Regions from separate parts of the Streptomyces sp. CS113 genome, predicted to be linked through region 1. Evidence: riboswitches for the same ligand, from Rfam matches in the RefSeq annotation. Region 1 holds a riboswitch; each other region holds the start of a gene.

What was found. A riboswitch is a leader RNA that binds a small molecule or an ion and turns the genes downstream of it on or off. The one in region 1 is predicted to bind cobalamin.
Region 2: linked by a shared signal. The riboswitch ahead of B9W62_RS09225 (energy-coupling factor ABC transporter permease) and the one ahead of B9W62_RS29875 (cobalamin biosynthesis protein) in region 1 are both predicted to bind cobalamin.
Region 3: linked by a shared signal. The riboswitch ahead of B9W62_RS12845 (ribonucleoside-diphosphate reductase subunit alpha) and the one ahead of B9W62_RS29875 (cobalamin biosynthesis protein) in region 1 are both predicted to bind cobalamin.
Region 4: linked by a shared signal. The riboswitch ahead of B9W62_RS02415 (ABC transporter substrate-binding protein) and the one ahead of B9W62_RS29875 (cobalamin biosynthesis protein) in region 1 are both predicted to bind cobalamin.

What each region holds. Positions count from the first base shown of each region.
Region 1 is NZ_KZ195574.1:6,658,919-6,663,977, forward strand. It holds gene B9W62_RS29870 (cobyric acid synthase) at 1-1,236, opposite strand, end outside; gene B9W62_RS29875 (cobalamin biosynthesis protein) at 1,233-2,222, opposite strand; cobalamin riboswitch at 2,334-2,479, opposite strand; gene B9W62_RS29880 (hypothetical protein) at 2,629-2,850, opposite strand; gene pitH (low-affinity phosphate transporter PitH) at 2,885-4,141, opposite strand; gene B9W62_RS29890 (class II aldolase/adducin family protein) at 4,366-5,019, shown strand.
Region 2 is NZ_KZ195574.1:2,144,189-2,149,247, reverse strand. It holds gene cbiQ (cobalt ECF transporter T component CbiQ) at 1-468, opposite strand, end outside; gene B9W62_RS09230 (energy-coupling factor ABC transporter substrate-binding protein) at 469-825, opposite strand; gene B9W62_RS09225 (energy-coupling factor ABC transporter permease) at 822-1,520, opposite strand; cobalamin riboswitch at 1,550-1,735, opposite strand; gene B9W62_RS09220 (potassium channel family protein) at 1,801-2,262, opposite strand; gene B9W62_RS09215 (chloride channel protein) at 2,373-3,731, opposite strand; gene B9W62_RS09210 (DUF7144 family membrane protein) at 4,020-4,487, shown strand; gene B9W62_RS09205 (FAD-binding and (Fe-S)-binding domain-containing protein) at 4,557-5,059, opposite strand, start outside.
Region 3 is NZ_KZ195574.1:2,989,591-2,994,649, forward strand. It holds gene mctP (monocarboxylate uptake permease MctP) at 1-849, shown strand, start outside; gene B9W62_RS12840 (GNAT family N-acetyltransferase) at 955-1,461, shown strand; cobalamin riboswitch at 1,523-1,684, shown strand; gene B9W62_RS12845 (ribonucleoside-diphosphate reductase subunit alpha) at 1,812-4,187, shown strand; gene B9W62_RS12850 (ribonucleotide-diphosphate reductase subunit beta) at 4,187-5,059, shown strand, end outside.
Region 4 is NZ_KZ195574.1:605,829-610,887, forward strand. It holds gene B9W62_RS02400 (flavodoxin family protein) at 1-412, shown strand, start outside; gene B9W62_RS02405 (ABC transporter ATP-binding protein) at 458-1,228, opposite strand; gene B9W62_RS02410 (FecCD family ABC transporter permease) at 1,225-2,301, opposite strand; gene B9W62_RS02415 (ABC transporter substrate-binding protein) at 2,298-3,365, opposite strand; cobalamin riboswitch at 3,428-3,614, opposite strand; gene B9W62_RS02420 (fasciclin domain-containing protein) at 3,696-4,355, opposite strand; gene B9W62_RS02425 (M56 family metallopeptidase) at 4,620-5,059, opposite strand, start outside.

The DNA of each region.
Region 1 (5,059 bases):
GTCCAAGAAGGGGCTGCCGCCCGTCACCTCGGCGACCCCGTGGTGGATCTCGTACCCCTCGACGCGCTCGCCGAGGGCCTCGCCCACCGGCCGGGTGAGGGTCTTCTCGCGGGCGAACCGCACCCGCACGGGCAGCAGTCCGAGCCCGTCCACGTGCCCGGCGCGCGACTCGACCTCGTCCTCGATGTGCTCCCCGAGGAGCTGGAAGCCGCCGCAGATGCCGAGCACGGGCCGCTGGTCGGCGACCCTGCGCACGATCGCCCGCGCGAGCCCCCGCTCCCGCAGCCACTCCAGGGCCCGCACCGTGCCCCGTGTTCCCGGCACGACGACGAGATCCGCGTCGACCAGCTCCTCCGGCCGGTCCACGAACCGCACCACGACGCCCGGTTCGGCGGCCAGCGCGTCCACGTCCGTGAAGTTGGACATCAGCGGGACCGCGCAGACCGCGACCCGCAGCACGTCCTCGCCGACCGGCGGCGCGACCACCGACTCCCGCACGGTCCCGCGCAGCGAGACCCGCAGACCGTCCTCCTCGTCGATGCCGAGCCCGTGCCGGAAGGGCAGCACGCCGTACGTGTGCCGCCCGGTGAGGCCGTGCAGCATCTCCAACCCGGGCTCCAGGAGCGACACATCACCCCGGAACTTGTTCACCAGGAACCCGGCGACCAGCGCCTGGTCCTCGGGCGCCAGCAGCGCCACCGTGCCGAAGAACGAGGCGAAGACGCCCCCGCGGTCGATGTCGCCGACGACGAGGACGGGCAGTCGGGCGCCCCGGGCGATCCCCATGTTCACGATGTCGGTGCGGCGCAGGTTGATCTCGGCCGGGCTGCCCGCCCCCTCGCAGATCACCGCGTCGTACGTGGCGCGCAGTTCGGCGAGCGAGTCCAGCACCGTGCCGAGCAGCCGCGCCTGGCGCCCGCCGTGGTAGCCCCGGGCGCTCATCTCGCCGACCGGCCTGCCGAGCAGCACCACCTGGCTGCTGCGCTCCCCGCCGGGCTTGAGCAGCACCGGGTTCATGTGCGCGGTGGGCTCCACCCGGCAGGCCTGGGCCTGCATGGCCTGGGCCCGCCCGATCTCCGCGCCCTCGCGGGTCACGAAGGAGTTCAGCGACATGTTCTGCGCCTTGAAGGGCGCGACCTTGACGCCCTGACGCACCAGCCAGCGGCAGATCCCGGCGGTGACGACGCTCTTGCCGGCGTCGGAGGTGGTGCCGGCGACGAGCAGGCCACCGTTCATGACGTACGTCCCTTCGTGACGTCCCGCTCCGCCGCGGCGGCGGAGGCTCCGCGCGCGAGCAGTCGTGCGCCGGCGCACACGCCCAGCGCCAGCCAGCCCACGCGCCGGGAGAGCCGTACCGCCCGGTCGATGTCGCCCGAACCGGCCCGGACGGCGCGTCCCGCGGCGCCGTTGAGGACGGGCCGGTGCTCGACCCGCCCGCCGTAGGAGAGCGTCCCGCCGAGCCGGACGCCCAGGGCGCCGGCGAACGAGGCCTCCACGGGCCCGGCGTTGGGACTCGGATGCTGTGCGGCGTCCGCACGCCAGGCCCGTACGGCGCCCCGCGGATCGCCCCCGGCGACGGTGGTCAGGACGGCGGTCAGCCGGGCGCCCGGCCAGCCCGCGAGGTCGTCCAGGCGGGCCGAGGCCCAGCCGTAGCGGCGGTACCGGGGCGACTTGTGGCCGACCATGGCGTCCAGCGTGTTGACGGCCCGGAAGCCGAGCAGTCCTGGCACACCCGCCACGGCGCCCCACACCAGGGCGCCCACGACCGCGTCCGAGGTGTTCTCGGCGACGGACTCGACGACGGCCCTGGCGACGCCGTCGGCGTCCAGCGCCTGCGGGTCCCGCCCGCACAGGTGCGGCAGCCGCGCCCGCGCCGCCTCGACGTCCCCGGCGTCCAGGGCCCGGCCGATCGCGGCGGCCTCGCGGGCCAGCGAGGTGCCGCCGACGACGGCCCAGGTGGCCGCGCCGGTCAGCGCGACGCGGGCGGCGGGGGAGCGGCGTACGGCGTGCGCGGCGACCGTACCGATCGCGGCGGCGCCCCCGGCGCACACGGCGGTGTGCAGGGCGCCCCAGCCCCGGTGGTCCCGCCACAGCACCCGTTCCACGGCGCCCGCGGCACGGCCGAACGCGGCGACCGGGTGTCCCCGGCGCGGGTCGCCGAGGAGGAGGTCGCCGAGGAGGCCGGCGGCGGCGCCGTACGCGAAGACGCGTCCGGCACGCACGGGTTCAGCCGGTCACACGGTCGGGGAAGCACCGGGTACGGGGTGTCGGGCTCGAGCGGTGGCGGCAGCCGGGCATCGCGTCATGTCCTCACTCAGGGTGTCCACGCCCTGGTTCGAAGAGTCCGGCGGTGAGAGTTCCTGGCTCCCGGGGGTTCCTGTTCCCCGGTCACAGTGGCGGGACCGCGCCGGATTCGCACCGGGCTTCCTCTCCTGCCGCCGTAGATGGCTCCGGAAGTCCACCACGGCCCGCGAACACCCGTCAACCTGGCGTTGACCTGCGACGGGGGAGTGTGCGAAGGCCCACACACGAGTGGTGTGCGCCGGCACGCGAAGGGGCGGGGCGCGGAACGGTTCGAGTCCGTTCCGCGCCCCGCCCCGGCGAGTGCGCCCGTGAACCGGGCGGCGCTCAGGCGACGATCAGATAGATGCCGTAGCCCACCGCCGCCGTGCAGGCCGCGAAGCAGGCGTACGCACCGGTGACCGCGAGGGCCGCGGAGCCGCCCTCGGCGGCGGCCCGCTCCTGGCGGGAGAGGCCGACGATGCCGAGGGTGAACAGGCCCACCAGGGCCACCGTGGCCACGAGGCTGACGCCGAAGACGGAGCCCAGGGCTGCCCAGTCGATGCTCATGGAGGTTCGCTTCCTTCGTACCCGGGACGCGGGTTCAGACGGTGGTGGCGGCCGACGGGGCCTTGGGGTCCGGCGTGGTGGCCGGGGCCGGGACGGTGGCCGCCAGGTCCTCGGTCACACCCGCCGGGGGCGGCGACACCGCGGCCATCGCCGTGGTGACCACACCGGCCGGTTCGGCGGCGCCCACCGGGTCGTCGTCGACGACGTTGGTGTGGTCGACGACCTCGCGGCGCGAGATCCGCCAGATCGCGAAGCTGGACGCGACCAGGAACACCGCGACGAGGGCCGTGCCCCAGTCGCCGAGGCGGCAGACCCACTCGGCGAGCGCGGCGACCAGGGCCGCGGCGGGCAGCGTCAGGCCCCAGGCGATGAACATCCGGGTGGCCGTGGACCACCGGACCACGCCGCCCTTGCGGCCGAGGCCCGCGCCCATCACCGCACCGGAGACCGAGTGCGTGGTGGACAGCGAGAAGCCGAGATGGGAGGAGGCCAGGATGACCGTGGCGGCACTGGTCTGGGCGGCGAAGCCCTGCTGCGGCTGGAGGTCGGTCAGGCCCTTGCCCATGGTGCGGATGATGCGCCAGCCGCCCAGGTAGGTGCCGAGCGCGATGGCCAGGCCCGCACCCAGGATGACCCACACGGGCGGGTCGGAGTCGGGGGCGAGCGAGCCGCCGGCGATCAGGGCGAGGGTGATGATGCCCATGGTCTTCTGGGCGTCGTTGGTGCCGTGGGCCAGCGAGACCAGACCGGCGGAGGCGATCTGACCGGCCCGGTAGCCCTTCGCGGCGGCCTTGCCGTCGGCCTTGCGGCCCAGCGAGTACGTCATCCGGGACGCGAGCATCGCCGCGACGCCGGCCACGATCGGGGCGGCGATCGCGGGGAGGAGCACCTTGGTGACGAGCACGTCGCCGTTGACCGCGCCGATGCCGGCCGAGGCGACGGCGGCACCGATCAGGCCGCCCATCAGGGCGTGCGAGGAACTGGACGGGAGCCCGACCAGCCAGGTCAGGAGGTTCCAGAGGATCGCGCCGACCAGTGCGGCGAAGATGACCTCGGGACGGATGCCGGTCTCGTCGACGAGACCCTTGGAGATCGTGTTGGCGACCTCCACGGAGAGGAAGGCGCCTACAAGGTTGAGGACGGCGGACATCGCCACCGCCACCTTGGGCTTGAGCGCACCGGTCGAAATGGTCGTTGCCATCGCGTTCGCGGTGTCGTGGAAACCGTTCGTGAAATCAAACGCGAGTGCGGTTACCACCACAATCGCGAGGATCAGCGAGAAGCTTTCCATTTACCCAGGCAATCGTTCGAGGTCGTTGGCGCGACGAACGTAGGTAACCAGGGTGAACGGAAGATGAACTGGGCAGGGCGCCACGGTGACCGGAAGCGGGGTCGGAACCTCCCTCTGCGTGCCCGCTCCGAAGCTCTCCGGAGACGTCCCTGGCAGGATCACCGCGAGACCGTCCGTCGACGGGCCACGAGGGGCGCGCGGACGCCCGGGAGGAGACGGTGACTGTGACGCGATCGAGCGAGGAAGCGGCCTGGGAGGAACTCGTCGCGGCGGCCCGGCGGACGGTCGCGGACGGGCTGGTCGTCGGCACCTCCGGCAACGTATCGGTGCGCGTCGGCGACACGGTCCTGGTCACCCCTTCGGGCGTCCCCTACGACCGGCTGACCCCGGACGACGCGACCGGCGTCGACCTGGACGGACGGCAGGTGCTCGGCACCCTCGTCCCGACCAGCGAACTGCCCATGCACCTGGCGGTGTACCGCGCCGACCCCGCGGCCCGGGCCGTCGTCCACACCCACGCCGTGCACGCGACGGCCGTCTCGCTGCTCGTCCCCGAACTCCCCCCGGTGCACTACATGACCGCCGCGCTCGGCGGCGCCGTCCGGGTCGCCCCGTACGCCGCCTACGGCACCGACGCGCTGGCCCGCGGCATGCTCGACGCCCTCGCCGACCGCACCGGCTGCCTGCTGCGCAACCACGGCACGATCACCTACGGCACCTCCCTCGACCAGGCCTACGACCGCACCGCCCAGCTCGAGTGGATGTGCCGCCTCTGGCTGACCGCCGCCTCGGTGCCGGGCCACTCGCCGTCCCTGCTGACACCGGCCCAGCTGACGGAGGTGACCGAACGCCTCCGCGGATACGGGCAACCGAGCTGACGCGGGCGTGCGTGCCGGGGCACTGCCGGGGTACCGGCTA
Region 2 (5,059 bases), 4.5 Mb from region 1:
CAGCAGCAGGAAACTCATCCGGTACGTCACCAGCGCCACGTCCACGACCGGCGCGGGCACTCCGGCCCGCACCAGGCGCGGCAACAGGTCCGACATCGGCGTGGTGAACGCGAACAGCAGCACCCCGAGCGAGGCCGCCGAGGTGCGCAGCAGCAGCCCACCCGCGCGCACCGCGCCGCCGTCGGCCGCCGACAGGAACCCGTCCGGCCCCCCGACCTGCACCAGCAGCGGCAGCGCCCCCGTCACGCAGAACCCCAGCGGCACCCGGTACGCCCGCCACAGCCGGCGTCCGGGCACGCCCGCCGGGCCGAGCAGCACCGTCAGCGCCGCCACCAGCACCAGCGCCGCGCCCGGCCAGGGCGGCAGCGAGATCGCGAGCACGGTCAGACCGAGACCGAGCACGGCCTTGTCCACGGGATGGCGGCGGCGCCAGCGACTGCTGTGCGCCGCCGCGTCGATCGGCAGCACTCAGTCCCCTTCTGGGGTGTTCCGCGGTGCCGTCGTGGCCCCGGAAGCCGCCGACGCCCGCTCCTCGCCCTGCCGCCGGCCCCGGCGCAGCCCGAAGTAGTACGCCAGCACGCCCGCGCCGAGCGCGGCCTGGAGCGCGAACAGCGCCGACTCGACCTCCCCGGACGGCGGTTCGTACAGCGGGGAGAACCACGGCTCGTAGTCCGGTTCGATCTCGGTGATCGCCGTCTCGGCCTCCGCGTCGGCCCCGGCGAACGGCTCCTCCTTGTGGTCGCCGAGCCCCAGCACCAGCGGCAGCACCGCCAGCGCGGCCACCGCGAGCAGCAGCAGGGCGTTGATCCTCGTGTTCCGGCTCATCGCGCCACCGCCTCCTGCTTCCGCTCGCCGGACCGGGTCAACAGCACTCCGAGCCGGGTCAGTTCGCCCTTGCTGGACTGCACCAGGAGCCGCATCACGATCACCGTGAGCAGGCCCTCGCTCACCGCGAGCGGGATCTGGGTCACGGCGAAGATGGACCCGAACTTGCCGAGCGCGCCCGGGAACCCGCTGCTCGGGTCGGGGAAGGCCAGCGCCAGCTGCACGCTGGTCACGCAGTACGTGGACAGGTCGGCGACGAACGCGCCGAAGAACACGGTGACCATCAACGGCACGTCCCAGCGGCGCAGCAGCCGGTAGACGCCGTACCCGGCCCACGGGCCGACGATCGCCATCGAGAAGACGTTGGCGCCGAGCGTGGTCAGCCCGCCGTGGGCGAGCAGCAGCGCCTGGAACAGCAGGGTGATGGTGCCCAGGACCGCCATGATCGGCGGCCGGAACAGGATCGCGCCCAGACCGGTGCCGGTCGGATGCGAGCAACTCCCGGTGACGGACGGCAGCTTCAGTGCCGACAGGACGAACGTGAAGGCTCCGGAGGCGCCGAGGAGCAACGTGCTCTCCGGGTGCTCCCTGACCTCACGGGTGAGTGACCTGACTCCGTGGACGACGAACGGCGCGGACGCGACACCCCAGGCGATCGCGTGCGCCGGTGGCAGAAAGCCCTCGGCTATGTGCATGGCTCAGCAGACCCTCTCCAGCACCTCGTGGATGGACGACGCGCCTTGGCCGGTCTCCTGGCTTACGGGTACCACCGCCCGTGCTCCGCCTTCCCGGATCGCAAGCGATCCAGTGGCTGCCCGTGGGGGCCGGAGCCGGACTTCCCGATTCACAGTGGCGAGGGCCGCACCGGCATCACACCGGTTTCCCGTTCACCAAGGCGTGGCGACAGTAGTGCTCCCACCGGGCCGGGCACAAGCAGGCCTCGAGCCCCGTCCGGGCGGGCGGGCGGCACCTCCGTCAGCGCGAGCGGCCCCGCTGGGGCCCCCGGACCACCCGGTCGCGCATCCGGGTGGTCAGCGCGGTGGCGGCGGCCGTGAGGAAGACGAAGCTGTACGTGATCTGAAGCACGGTCACGACCCGCGCGGCCTGGCCCCTCGGGGTGATGTCCCCGTACCCGACGGTGGCGAGCGTCACCACGGTGAAGTACAGCGCGTCGATCCGGGTGTGCAGTCCGCTGAACTCGCCCGGCGACTTGGCCAGGGCGTAGTACGCCGCCGAGAAGACGTGCACGGACAGCACGATCAGCAGCGAGATGACCACGCCGGGGCGGCTGTCCGGACGGTCGAGGAGGACGTGCCGGATCTGCCGCAGCAGCAGCACCGCCACCACGGTCAGCAGCAGGGCGAACAGCACCCAGCTCAGCACCGGCCGCTGCGGCCCCAGGTGGTCGAGCGGGAGCAGGAAATACGCCACGACCACGGCGGCCGCGATCCCCGCCCGTACGACCCAGGGCCGGACGGCGGCCCAGCCGGTACCGGGACGCGGGCGAGTACGAGGGCGAGGACGCGGGTGTGCGGTCCGGCGGTCCTTCACCGTGCCGCTCCCGCCGACGGCGCCCCGCCCGGCGACCCGCCCGCCTCCGGCGGGGTCCGGCGCACCAGTTGCGCCACGATGAACGCGACCACCGACGCCATGACGATCAGCGGCATCTGGTCGTGGGCGTCCCGGCCCATCAGCAGCACCGCGAGGACCGAGCTGGCCAGCGGCAGCCCCGTCACCGCGGCCGCCGCGGCGGCGATGCCGAGGGCCAGCGCCGGGGTCGCGCCGAAGCCGGGCAGCCCCGAGCAGGCCAGGGCCGTCGCCGCGCCCAGCAGGACGGCCGGGAAGATCGGGCCGCCGCGCAGCGCGCCCAGCGCGATGCCCCAGGCCAGCCCCTTGCACGCGACCAACGCGACCAGGGCCCCCACGGACCAAGTGTGCGGGTGCGCGGCGAGCTGGGCCAGGGCGGCCTGGCCGGACAGCGCCGCCTCGGCCGGGGAGCGTCCGGTGATCAGCGCGTACGCGGCGACACAGACGCCGACCGCGGTGGCGCAGGCGACGGTGCGCGCGGCCGTGTGGCGCCGGGTCCAGGTGACGGTGCGGCGGCCCAGCGCGCGGGCCAGCGTGACCAGTACGGCGATCAGGGCGGCGGTGGGCAGCCCCCACAGGAAGTCGCCCGCGTCCGGATTGGCCTGGGGCGGCAGGTGGGGCAGGCTCAGCGCGCCGATCTCCAGCCCCGTCCACTGCCCGAAGCCGGTGAAGACCAGGGCGCCGGTCGCGCTGGCCAGCAGGCAGGGCAGCAGCAGGGCGACCAGCTGGGTGCCGGCCAGCCCCGCGCCCTCGATGAGCAGGACCGCCGCCGCGATCGGGCCGCCGAGGATGGTGGAGATCGCGGCGGTGGAGCCGGCCGTGGCCAGGATCGCGCTCGCCCGCTGGTCACCGCCGGCGCCGGCCCGCCGCACCGCCAGCAGGGCCAGCCCGCTGCCGACGGCCATGAGCGGGGCCTCGGGCCCCAGCACCACGCCGAGCGGCAGCGTGGCCAGCGCGGCCAGCACCGCGCCGGGCAGCGCGCGCGGGCCGACCGGCGCCCCGCCCAGACCGTTGACGGGGAGATGGCCGCCGCCGCCCGGCATCCGCGTCACGATCGGCGCCAGGATCAGTCCGGCGAGGACCAGCGCGGGCAGCGGCCACCACCAGGGCGGGGTGTCGTATCCGGCCGCCTCGGGCAGCGAGGTCCACACCCAGTGCTGCAACTCGTGCTGGAGCCCGACGAAGAAGAAGCAGGCCAGCGCGATGGGCACACCGAGCAGCACGCACAGCAGCAACAGCCGCCGGTAGCCGGGGCTGAGCAGGGTCTGCCGCAGCGACTGCTCGGCCCGGCCCGGGGCCGCGTGCGCCGGCGCGGTCACCGAAACCGCCCGCGCGGGCACCGCCGGGGCAGCGGCCGACTCGTCACACGCCCTCCTTCGTCCGCCCCCTCGGTCCCACGGCCCGTCGGTCTCCGGCAGCCGCGGATGCCGTTCAGTTAACGCGAGGCCCCGGGCGTCCGCATGTGCGCGCCCGGGGCGCGATTCACCCGTACGGCGGACCCGCGTGGCCGGGTGGCGCGGGCGCCCGCAGGCTCGAAACGACCTGTCCGCGCCGTCGGCGCCGGCGGGCAGCTGCCCCGTACGGGGGACACAGAAAGGACTCCGCTCATGAGCCAGCACGCCGAACCCTCTCCCGGCCGGCCGTCCCACGGCGGCGACGCCTCCTGGGCCCAGCGCTCGGGCGACCGCACCAGCGGCTGGGTGACCGGCGGTGTCGTCTTCGCGGGCGTACTGCTGCTGCTGAACGGCGCGCTCGCCGTCCTCCAGGGCATCGCGGCCATCGCCGAGGACGACGTGTACGCCCGTATCGGCACCTACGTCTACGAGATGAGCCTGACCGGCTGGGGGATCGTCCACGTCATCCTCGGCGCCCTCGTGTTCGTCACCGGGTACGGCCTGCTCAAGGACATGGCTTGGGCACGGGTGGCGGGCATCGTCCTCGCCTCGCTGAGCCTGATCGCCCAGTTCCTGTTCCTGCCGTACGCGCCCGTCTGGTCCGTGATCATGATGGCGATCGACGTGTTCGTGATCTGGGCCCTGGCGAGCCGCCAGGACAGCGCGTCGTCCCGGGCCTGAGACGCCGCGCCCGGCAACGACGGACGGTCACCACGCATCGTCGGTGGTGACCGTCCGTCGGTGCCGGGCTCAGTGCCGGCGCAGGCTCCTGGCCAGCGCCGTCGCCGCCGCCGCGGCGCCCACCGCGGCCGCCGCCGTGCCGGCCAGGGCCAGGGCCCGTGCGCGGGGGCCGGGAGCGGCCGGGCGGGCGCCCGGCGCGGTGCCGTACGCGCTGCCCGCACTCCCGGCACCGCCCGCGGGACCGGACGGCAGGGCCGAGGCCAGCAGCTCCGCCAGGTGCACGCCCTCGTGGCCGCCGCTGTCGAACTCGTGGATCTGGGTGCGGCAGCTGAAGCCGTCGGCGAGGACGACGGTCGACTCGTCCTCGTCCCGCAGCCGCGGCAGCAGCACCCGCTCCGCACACGCCTCGCTGACGTCCAGGTGGCCGCGCTCGAAGCCGAAGTTGCCGGCCAGCCCGCAGCAGCCGGAGTCCAGTCGCTCCGCGTCCACCCCGGCCCGGCGCAGCAACTCCCGGTCGGCCTCCCAGCCGAGCACCGCGTGCTGGTGGCAGTGCACCTGGGCGAGCGCACGCG
Region 3 (5,059 bases), 3.7 Mb from region 1:
CTCGCCCTCGGTTCGGCGCTCGCGCTCTTCATGTACCCGCACTCGATCACCGCCACGCTGTCCTCGCGCAGCCGTGAGGTGATCCGCCGCAACACCACGATCCTGCCGCTGTACTCGCTGATGCTGGGTCTGCTCGCGCTGCTCGGCTTCATGGCGATCGCGGCCGGGGTCAAGGTGGAGAACGGCCAGCTGGCGATCCCGCAGCTGTTCGAGAACATGTTCCCGGACTGGTTCGCGGGCGTCGCCTTCGCGGCGATCGGCATCGGCGCCCTGGTCCCGGCGGCGATCATGTCGATCGCGGCCGCGAACCTCTTCACCCGCAACATCTACAAGGACTTCATCAAGCCCGACGCCACCCCGGCACAGGAGACGAAGGTCTCCAAGCTGGTGTCGCTGCTGGTGAAGGTGGGCGCACTGATCTTCGTCCTGGGCATGGACAAGACGGTCGCGATCAACTTCCAGCTGCTGGGCGGCATCTGGATTTTGCAGACCTTCCCGGCCCTGGTCGGCGGCCTGTTCACCCGCTGGTTCCACCGCTGGGCGCTGCTCGGCGGCTGGGCGGTCGGCATGGTCTACGGCACGGTCGCCGCCTACGGTGTCGCCTCGCCGACGCAGAAGCACTTCGGCGGCTCCTCCGACGAGATCCCCGGCATCGGCGAGATCGGCTACATCGGGCTCACCGCCTTCGTGCTGAACGTCCTGGTCACCGTGGTCCTGACCTTCGTCCTGCGGGCGGCCAAGGCGCCCGACGGCGTCGACGAGACCAAGCCGAGCGACTACACGGCGGACGCCGGCGACCCCGGCGTCCAGGTGGAACTGCCGCCGGCCACGGCGGGCAGCTCGCACTAGCGGCGCCCCTTCAGCGGGCCGTCGGAGAAATCCGGCGGCCCGTTGCCGTACCCGTCGGAGAAATCCGGCGGCCCGTTGCCGTACCCGTCGGGCACACTCGGCGTCATGGACTTCGTGATCCGGCGGGCGACGGCCGAGGAGTACGACACCCTCGGCGAGATCACCGCGCAGGCCTACCTGCGCGACGGCCTCCTCGACTTCGGGGAGAGCGATGCGTATCTCGACGAGCTGAGGAACGTGGCCAAGCGCGCGACCGCCGCCGAGGTGCTGGACGCCGTGGCCGACGGCCGGGTGCTCGGCGGCGTGACCTTCGTGCCGTCCGGCGGCCCCATGGCGGACATAGCGCGCCCCGGCGAGGCCGAGATACGCATGCTCGCCGTCGCCCGCGAGGCGCGCGGCCGCGGGGCGGGCGAGGCCCTCGTGCGCGCCTGCGTCGACCGGGCCCGGGCCGTCGAGGGCTGCCGGAGCGTCGTGCTGTCGACCCAGGCCACCATGCGCACCGCCCACCGCCTCTACGAGCGTCTGGGCTTCGTCCGCACGCCCGACCGCGACTGGAATCCCGTGCCGGAGCTGGACGACATCATGCTGCTCACCTACGAACTGACGCTCTGACACGCTCGCGGCACCCCGGCACGGCACCCCGCCGGGACACAACATCTGGGGGTGCTCGCGCCACCCGGCACAAGATGTATGCTCGTGCTCGCTGTCGCCGCAGGGGAATCCGGTGCGAATCCGGAACTGTCCCGCAACGGTGTACTTGCGTGCATCCGTACGTCTTCGCACGTGCGCGCACGCCTGTCCAGTCCGAGGACCTGCCGACAGTGCGCCCGGCCGCCCTGGCCCGGGTGCCATGACGTCCGGGCCTCGTGGAGTGGGCCGGTGGACGCGACGCCGCGTGCGCTCGTGAGCTGCCCCCTGCCCTCCCTCCGCCAGGCCCCGTGCCGAGCGAGGGAGTGCTCCACGTGACCATCGCGCCAGCCGATCCGGCTTCAGCGACCCCGGCGACGGCGACCGGGGAACCCGACGGACCCGGTGCCGCCCTGCTGCGGACCCTGACCGGGCTGACCGCCGACCTCCAGGGCGCCGACCCCGGCCGGGTGGCCGCCGCCGCGCTGCGCGGCCGGTCCGCCCACGCGGACGAGGCCGAGCTGCGGGAGCTGGCCACCGAGGCGGCCGCCGGTCTGATCTCCGAGGACCCGGTCTACTCCCGGCTGGCCGCCCGCCTGCTGACCATCGGCATCCGCGCCGAGGCGGCCTCCCAGGGCGTCGTCACCTTCACCGACTCCGTCGCCACCGGCCACCGCGAGGGCCTGATCGCCGACCGCACCGCCGCCTTCGTACGGCTGCACGCGGAACGCCTGGACGCGCTGATCGACCGGGCCGCCGACGACCGCTTCGGCTACTTCGGGCTGCGTACGCTCTACAGCCGCTACCTGCTCCGGCATCCGATCACCCGCAAGGCCGTCGAGACGCCCCAGCACTTCCTGCTGCGGGTGGCCGCCGGACTCGCCGAGGACGACACGGTGCGCGCGGTGGACGAGGTCGCCGCGCTGTACGGGCTGATGAGCCGCCTGGACTACCTGCCCTCCTCCCCCACCCTCTTCAACTCCGGCACCCGGCACGCCCAGATGTCGTCCTGCTACCTCCTGGACTCCCCCAAGGACGAGCTGGACTCCCTCTACGACCGCCTCCACCAGGTCGCCCGCCTCTCCAAGCACGCCGGCGGCATCGGCATCGCCTACTCCCGCGTCCGCGCCCGGGGTTCGCTGATCCGCGGCACCAACGGGCACTCCAACGGCATCGTCCCGTTCCTGAAGACGCTGGACGCCTCGGTCGCCGCCGTGAACCAGGGCGGCCGGCGCAAGGGCGCCGCCGCCGTCTACCTGGAGACCTGGCACGCGGACGTCGAGGAGTTCCTGGAGCTGCGGGACAACACCGGCGAGGACGCCCGCCGTACGCACAACCTGAACCTCGCGCACTGGATCCCGGACGAGTTCATGCGCCGGGTGGACGCCGACGGGACCTGGTCGCTGTTCTCCCCGGCCGACGTGCCGGAGCTGACCGACCTGTGGGGCGAGGAGTTCGACGCCGCCTACCGCAGGGCGGAGGAGGCGGGGCTCGCCCGCAGGACGCTGCCCGCCCGTGAGCTGTACGGCCGCATGATGCGCACCCTCGCGCAGACCGGCAACGGCTGGATGACCTTCAAGGACACCGCCAACCGCACCGCGAACCAGACCGCGACCCCCGGCCACGTCGTCCACTCCTCCAACCTCTGCACGGAGATCCTGGAGGTCACCGACGACGGGGAGACGGCGGTCTGCAACCTGGGCTCGGTCAACCTGGGCGCCTTCGCCGACCCCGCGAGCGGCGACATGGACTGGGAGCGCCTGGACGCCACCGTCCGCACCGCCGTCACCTTCCTGGACCGGATCGTCGACATCAACTTCTACCCGACCGAGCAGGCCGCCCGCTCCAACGCCCGCTGGCGCCCGGTCGGCCTCGGCGCGATGGGCCTCCAGGACGTCTTCTTCCAGCTCCGGCTGCCCTTCGACTCCCCCGAGGCGAAGGCGCTGTCCACCCGCATCGCCGAGCGGATCATGCTCGCCGCGTACGAGACGTCCGCCGACCTCGCCGAGCGCAGCGGTCCGGTGCCGGCCTGGGAGAAGACCCGTACGGCCCAGGGGGTGCTCCACCCCGACCACTACGGCGTCGAGCCCGCCTGGCCGGAGCGCTGGGCCGCGCTGCGCGAGCGCATGGCCACCACCGGGCTGCGCAACTCCCTGCTCCTGGCCATCGCGCCGACCGCGACCATCGCCTCCATCGCCGGGGTCTACGAGTGCATCGAGCCGCAGGTGTCCAACCTGTTCAAGCGCGAGACGCTGTCCGGCGAGTTCCTCCAGGTCAACTCCTACCTGGTGGACGACCTCAAGCGGCTCGGCGTGTGGGACGCCCGCACCCGTGAGGCGCTGCGCGAGGCCAACGGCTCGGTGCAGGGCTTCTCCTGGATCCCCGAGGACGTGCGGGCGCTGTACCGCACCGCCTGGGAGATCCCGCAGCGCGGCCTGATCGACATGGCCGCCGCCCGCACCCCGTACCTCGACCAGGCCCAGTCGCTGAACCTGTTCCTGGAGACGCCGACCATCGGGAAGCTCTCCTCGATGTACGCCTACGCCTGGAAGCAGGGCCTGAAGACCACGTACTACCTGCGCTCCCGCCCGGCGACCCGGATCGCCCGCGCCGCGGCCCGCGCCACCACCGTCCCCGTGCAGGCCGGCCCCGACTCCGAAGCGGTCGCCTGCTCCCTGGAAAACCCCGAGTCCTGCGAGGCCTGCCAGTAATGACCACCGAGATCCCCGCGACCCGCGCCACCAAGAACCTGCTCGACCCGGGCTTCGAGCTGACCCTGCGCCCCATGCGCTACCCGGACTTCTACGAGCGCTACCGGGACGCCATCAAGAACACCTGGCACGTCGAGGAGGTCGACCTCCACTCGGACGTCGCCGACCTCGCGAAGCTCAGCCCCGAGGAGCAGCACCTGATCGGCCGTCTGGTGGCCTTCTTCGCCACCGGCGACTCGATCGTCGCGAACAACCTGGTGCTGACCCTGTACAAGCACATCAACTCCCCCGAGGCGCGGCTGTACCTGTCCCGCCAGCTCTTCGAGGAGGCCGTCCACGTCCAGTTCTACCTGACGCTCCTCGACACCTATCTGCCCGACCCGGAGGACCGCGCCGCGGCCTTCGCGGCCGTGGAGAACATCCCGTCCATCCGGGAGAAGGCCGGGTTCTGCTTCAAGTGGATGGACTCGGTGGAGTCGATCGACCGGCTGGAGACGCAGGCCGACCGGCGCCGCTTCCTGCTCAACCTGATCTGTTTCGCGGCGTGCATCGAGGGCCTGTTCTTCTACGGCGCCTTCGCCTACGTCTACTGGTTCCGCAGCCGGGGTCTGCTGCACGGCCTGGCCACCGGCACCAACTGGGTGTTCCGGGACGAGACGATGCACATGTCCTTCGCCTTCGACGTCGTCGACACCGTGCGCAAGGAGGAGCCGGAGCTGTTCGACGACCGGCTCCGGCAGGAGGTCACCGACATGCTGAGGGAGGCCGTCGAGGCCGAGCTTCAGTTCGCGCGCGACCTGTGCGGTGACGGCCTCCCGGGGATGAACACCGACTCGATGCGGCAGTACCTGGAGTGCGTGGCCGACCAGCGT
Region 4 (5,059 bases), 6.1 Mb from region 1:
CCAGGCGATGCTGGAGTCCGTCGTGTCCGGGGCGACCGCGCCCGAGATCGAAGGGGTGCGGGTCGTCCGGCGTGCGGCGCTGGCGGCCACGGCCGTCGACGTGCTGGAGGCCGACGGGTACGTGCTGGGCACCCCGGCCAACCTGGGGTACATGTCCGGTGCGCTCAAGCACTTCTTCGACCAGGTCTACTACCCGTGCCTGGACGCGACGCGCGGCCGCCCCTTCGGTTACTACGTGCACGGGGGCAGCGACACCACGGGCGCGGTGCGCGGCATCGAGTCGGTCACGACCGGACTCGGCTGGCAGCGCGCGGCGCCCGCGGTGAACGTGACCGGTGAGCCCGGCAAGGCCGGCCTGGAGGCCTGCTGGGAGCTGGGGGCCACGCTCGCCGCCGGTCTGATGGACGACTGAGCACGCACCCGTGAGCACGCACCGGGCGGCCGCTCGCACCCGTGCCTAGGGCAGTGTGCCCAGGAAGCGCACGTGCGGGCGGCCGGCCGGGCCGGTGGGCGTGATCTCGGCGTCGACCCGGTAGACCTTCGCGACCAGCTCGGTGGTCAGGACCTCCGTGGGTGCGCCGCGGGCCACGACCCGTCCCTCGGCGAGGACGACGAGGTGGTCGCAGTACATCGCGGCGAGGTTGAGGTCGTGCAGGGCGACCACGCTGGTGACCGGCAGGGCGGCGACGAGTGCCAGCACGTCCAGCTGGTGCTGGATGTCGAGGTGGTTGGTCGGCTCGTCGAGCAGGAGTTCGCGCGGTTCCTGGGCGAGGGCGCGGGCGATCTGCACGCGCTGGCGTTCGCCGCCGGAGAGCGTGTGCCACAGCCGGTCGGCCCGACCGGTCAGTCCGGTGCGCTCCAGTGCGTCCGCGACCGCCTCCTCGTCGGCCGCCGACTCCGGTGTCCAGGCGCGGCGGTGCGGGATGCGGCCGAGCCGGACGACCTCCTGGACCGTCAGTTCCACCTGGGTTTCCGTCTGCTGCTCGACCACGGCCACGCGCCGGGCGACGTCCCGGCGGCCCACCCGGTCCAGCGGGCGTCCGTCCAGGGTGACGAGGCCCGAGGACGGGGCGAGTACGCCGGCGAGCAGCCGCAACAGGGTGGACTTGCCGGAGCCGTTGGGGCCGAGCAGGCCCGTCGTGGCGCCGGTCCGCGGGCTCAGGTCGACGCCGTCCAGGACGAGCCGCCCCCCGGCGGCGCGGGAGACCCGCTCGGCGTTCAGCGTCACCGTGCCCTCCGGGTGCGGTACAGCACGAGCACGAAGGCCGGCACCCCGATCAGCGAGGTCACGACGCCCACCGGCACCTCCTGGGGGGCGAGGACGGTACGGGCCAGGGTGTCGACCCACACCAGGAACACGGCGCCGGCGAGGGCGCAGACCGGCAGCAGCCGGGCATGGCCGGGGCCGGTGAGCGCCCGTACCGCGTGCGGCAGTACCAGCCCGACGAAGCCGATCGCGCCGGCCGAGGCGACCAGGGCGGCGGTGAGCAGGGCGGTGGCGCACAGCAGCACCAGCCGGGTACGGGCCACGCGGACGCCGAGCGCGGCCGCCGCGTCCTGGCCGAAGGCGAAGGCGTCCAGCGTCCTGGCGTAGCCGAGGCACACGGCCAGGACCGGCACCAGGACGGCCGTGCCGGTCCGTACGTCGCTCCAGCCCGCGCCGCCGAGTGAGCCGAGCAGCCAGAACAGCACGCCGCGGGTGGTCTCGGCGTCGGCGGCGGTCATGACCACGAACGACGTGAGCGCGGAGAACAGCTGCATCGCCGCCACACCCGCGAGCACCACCCGGTCCGTGGTCCCGCCGAGGCTGTGGCTGAGCAGCATCACCAGCGCGAAGGAGCAGACCGCCCCGATGAACGCCCCGCCGGAAACGGACAGCGCGCCACCGCCCACGCCGAGGACGACGACCAGCACGGCGCCGGTCGAGGCGCCGGAGGAGACGCCGAGGACGAAGGGGTCGGCGAGCGGGTTGCGCAGCAGTGACTGGAGGACGGCCCCGCACACGGCGAGTCCGGCGCCGCACACCGCCGCGAGCAGGGTGCGGGGCAGGCGCAGGTCCCAGACGATGCCGTCGCGGATCGGCGAGACGCCCTCGGCGCCGGTGCCGGCACCGAGGTGGGCGGCGATCACGGACCACACGTCGGCGACGCCGATGTCGGCCGGGCCGATGGTCACGGCGACGGCCACGGAGGCGCACAGGGCGACGACTCCGGCCGCCGCCCACGCGAGGGGGGCGCGCCGGGACGCGCGTGGGCCGGAGACGGACGCCGGTGCCGCGGCCGTCCGGCTCGCGGACGTCACTTGGCGAGCCCGAACTCGCGCAGCGCCGCCGCCACCTGTTCCACGCCCTCGACGGTACGGATGGTGGGGTTCATGGCCTGTCCGCTGAGCAGCACGTAGCGCTTCTTCCGGACGGCGGTCATGTTCCTGGTCACGGGGTTGGACTCGAGGAACTCGATCTTCTTCGCCGCGGTCTCGGCCGTCTGGGACTTGCGGGTGAGGTCGCCGAGGACCAGGACGTCGGGGTCGCGGTCGGCGACGGTCTCCCAGCCGGCCTGCGGCCACTCCTCGTGGGTGTCGTCCATGGCGTTCTCGGCGCCGACCGCGCGGGTGATGACGCCGGGGGCGCCGCAGCAGCCCGCGAGGTAGGGCGAGGTGGAGTTGGCGAACCAGTACATGAGGGTGACGCCGGAGGCGTCGATGCCGGACGTCGCCCCGTCGACCCTGGACTCGAGGTCGGCGACGAGCTTCTCGCCGCGCTCCTCGACGTCGAAGAGGCGGGCCAGATCGCGGACTTCGCCGTAGACGGTGTCCATGGTGAGAGGCTCGCTCCGGACGCCGTCGCCGTCGCCGCTGTTGTCCTTGCCCGCGCAGTCGGACGGGGACAGGTAGGCCGGCACACCGAGTCGGGTGAACCGTTCGCGGGTGGCCACGCCGCCGGTGCCGAGCGTGGAGGCGAAGGAGGCGGCGACGAAGTCGGGTTCGGCGTCCAGGACCGTCTCGAGGGACGGCATGTCGTCGGCGAGCCGGGGGACTTCGGAGTTCGCCTTCTCCAGTCCCTTCATGACCGGGTCGGTCCAGGTGGCGGTGCCCGCCATGCGGTCGGCGAGGCCGAGTGAGAGCAGGATCTCCGTGGTGCCCTGGTTGAGGGAGACCGCCCGGCGCGGCGGCGCGGTGACCCGGACGTCGTGCCCGCAGTCCCGGACGGTGCGGGGATAACCGGCCGGGGCTGCCGCGTCGTCATTGGCCGCCCCGGAGCCGCACCCGGAGGCCAGCAGGGCGCCGGACAGGAGCAGGACGGGACCGCGCAGGGCACGGCGGGAAAGGAGGGGGCGGCGGGGGCCGACGGGACCTGCTGCGGACAAGGGGGATCCTCTGGCGTCGAGGGCTCATGCGCGAAGCCCGTCCGTACGATGCGGCCCGCGCCGCACGCGGCGCGGGTGCCAGCAGGTCTTCGGACTCGGGTTCGACCGGACGGAACGCCTTCCCGGACGGCGTACGCCGCCCAGTGGCCCGTGTTCCGCCCGTCCCCCTCACCGCTGCGCGTCAGTTCCGGATTCGCACCGGATTCCCTGACCCACCAGGTGGGTTCGACTGGCTTGCGCAAGCTACCACAGGGGCACCGCCCCGCCGGGGGGCGGGCCACTGCCCGACCCGCTCCCCCGGCCCCTCGGGCCGCCACGCCCGCCCGCGCGTCAGCTCTTCGGCATGAGGACGGTGTCGATGATGTAGACGTTGGCGTTGGCGGTCTTCACGTTGCCGCAGACGACCTTGGCCGAGTCGTTGACCTCGTAGGACTCGTCCGAACCCGAGGTGGTCAGCTTCGACTTCTGCAACGTGTCGAAGGAGCCGTTCTCCAGGTCCGCGGGCGCGAGCTTCTGGCCCACGACGTGGTAGGTCAGGATGTCGGTGAGCATCGCCTTGTCGGCCAGCACCTTGTCCAGGTCGGCCTTCGGGATCTTGGCGAAGGCGTCGTTGGTCGGCGCGAAGACGGTGATGTTCTCCGCGTTGTTGAGCGTGTCGACCAGACCGGCCTTCTGCACCGCGGACACCAGCGTGGACAGGGCCGGGTTGTTCGAGGCGGCCGTGGCGACGGGGTCCTTGGCCATGCCGTCGAACGAACCGGCGCCCTCCTTCGGCACCGTGGAGCAGGCCGGACCGAACGGCTCGTCGGAGCCCTCCATGCCGCCGGAGGTGTCGGCCGACTGGTCGTCGGTCGCCGCGGGGGCCGAGGAGGCGGCCTGCGCGGAGTCCGAGGAGCCGCTGTCGCCGTCGTCGGAACAGGCGGCCAGGGACAGGGGCAGGACGGCGGCCGCGACGACGGCGACGGCGGAGCGGCGGATACGGGCGTTCATGGAGAATCTCCCTGAAAACGGGCAGCTCAAAGGCTGCGTTCGGTACGGAGGTCGGTGCGCGTGGTGCGCGGTGGTCGGTGCTGGATCGATGTGGTGTGCGGCGGTCCGCCGAGTACGCGGCGCCGTGGTGCGGTGGCCGGCCGACCCGGGTCCGGAGTCGGCCGCCGGTTCACTCTCGGCGTGGTCTCGGTTCTCGCCTCACACGGGGAATCCGGAGCCGCCCCGGCCCCGGATTGGTGACTCACCCGATCGAGTGAGGGAGTCTCACAGCGGCGTCGCGGTCCGGAGGATGAGGAACATCGTCACGGCGGCGTCCGCGGACGACATCGCCGAGACGGCGGTGCCCGCCGCCGCGCCCCAGGCGGCCAGGCCCACCGAGGTGAACACCGGGGGCCAGGTGCGGACCGCGGGGGCGGGGCCGAGCAGGGCGGCCACCCGGCGCGGCACCGGACCGGGCGCCGCGAGTCCGGCGAGGGTGCTGACGGGAGTGCCGCGGGAGACCAGGGCCGCCTTGCCGATCGCCGTCGCGACCGTCCGCCGGTCGCCGACCGTGCGGGCGGCGGTCTCGTCCGCCCACCGCTCCGCCGTGTAGGCGACGGCGGTTCTCAGCGGGCGCAGGAACGGGTTGGCCAGTGCGGCGAGGCGGACGGCGAGCAGAAAGCGGTGGTGCCCGGCGGCGAGGTGGGCGCGCTCGTGGGCGAACA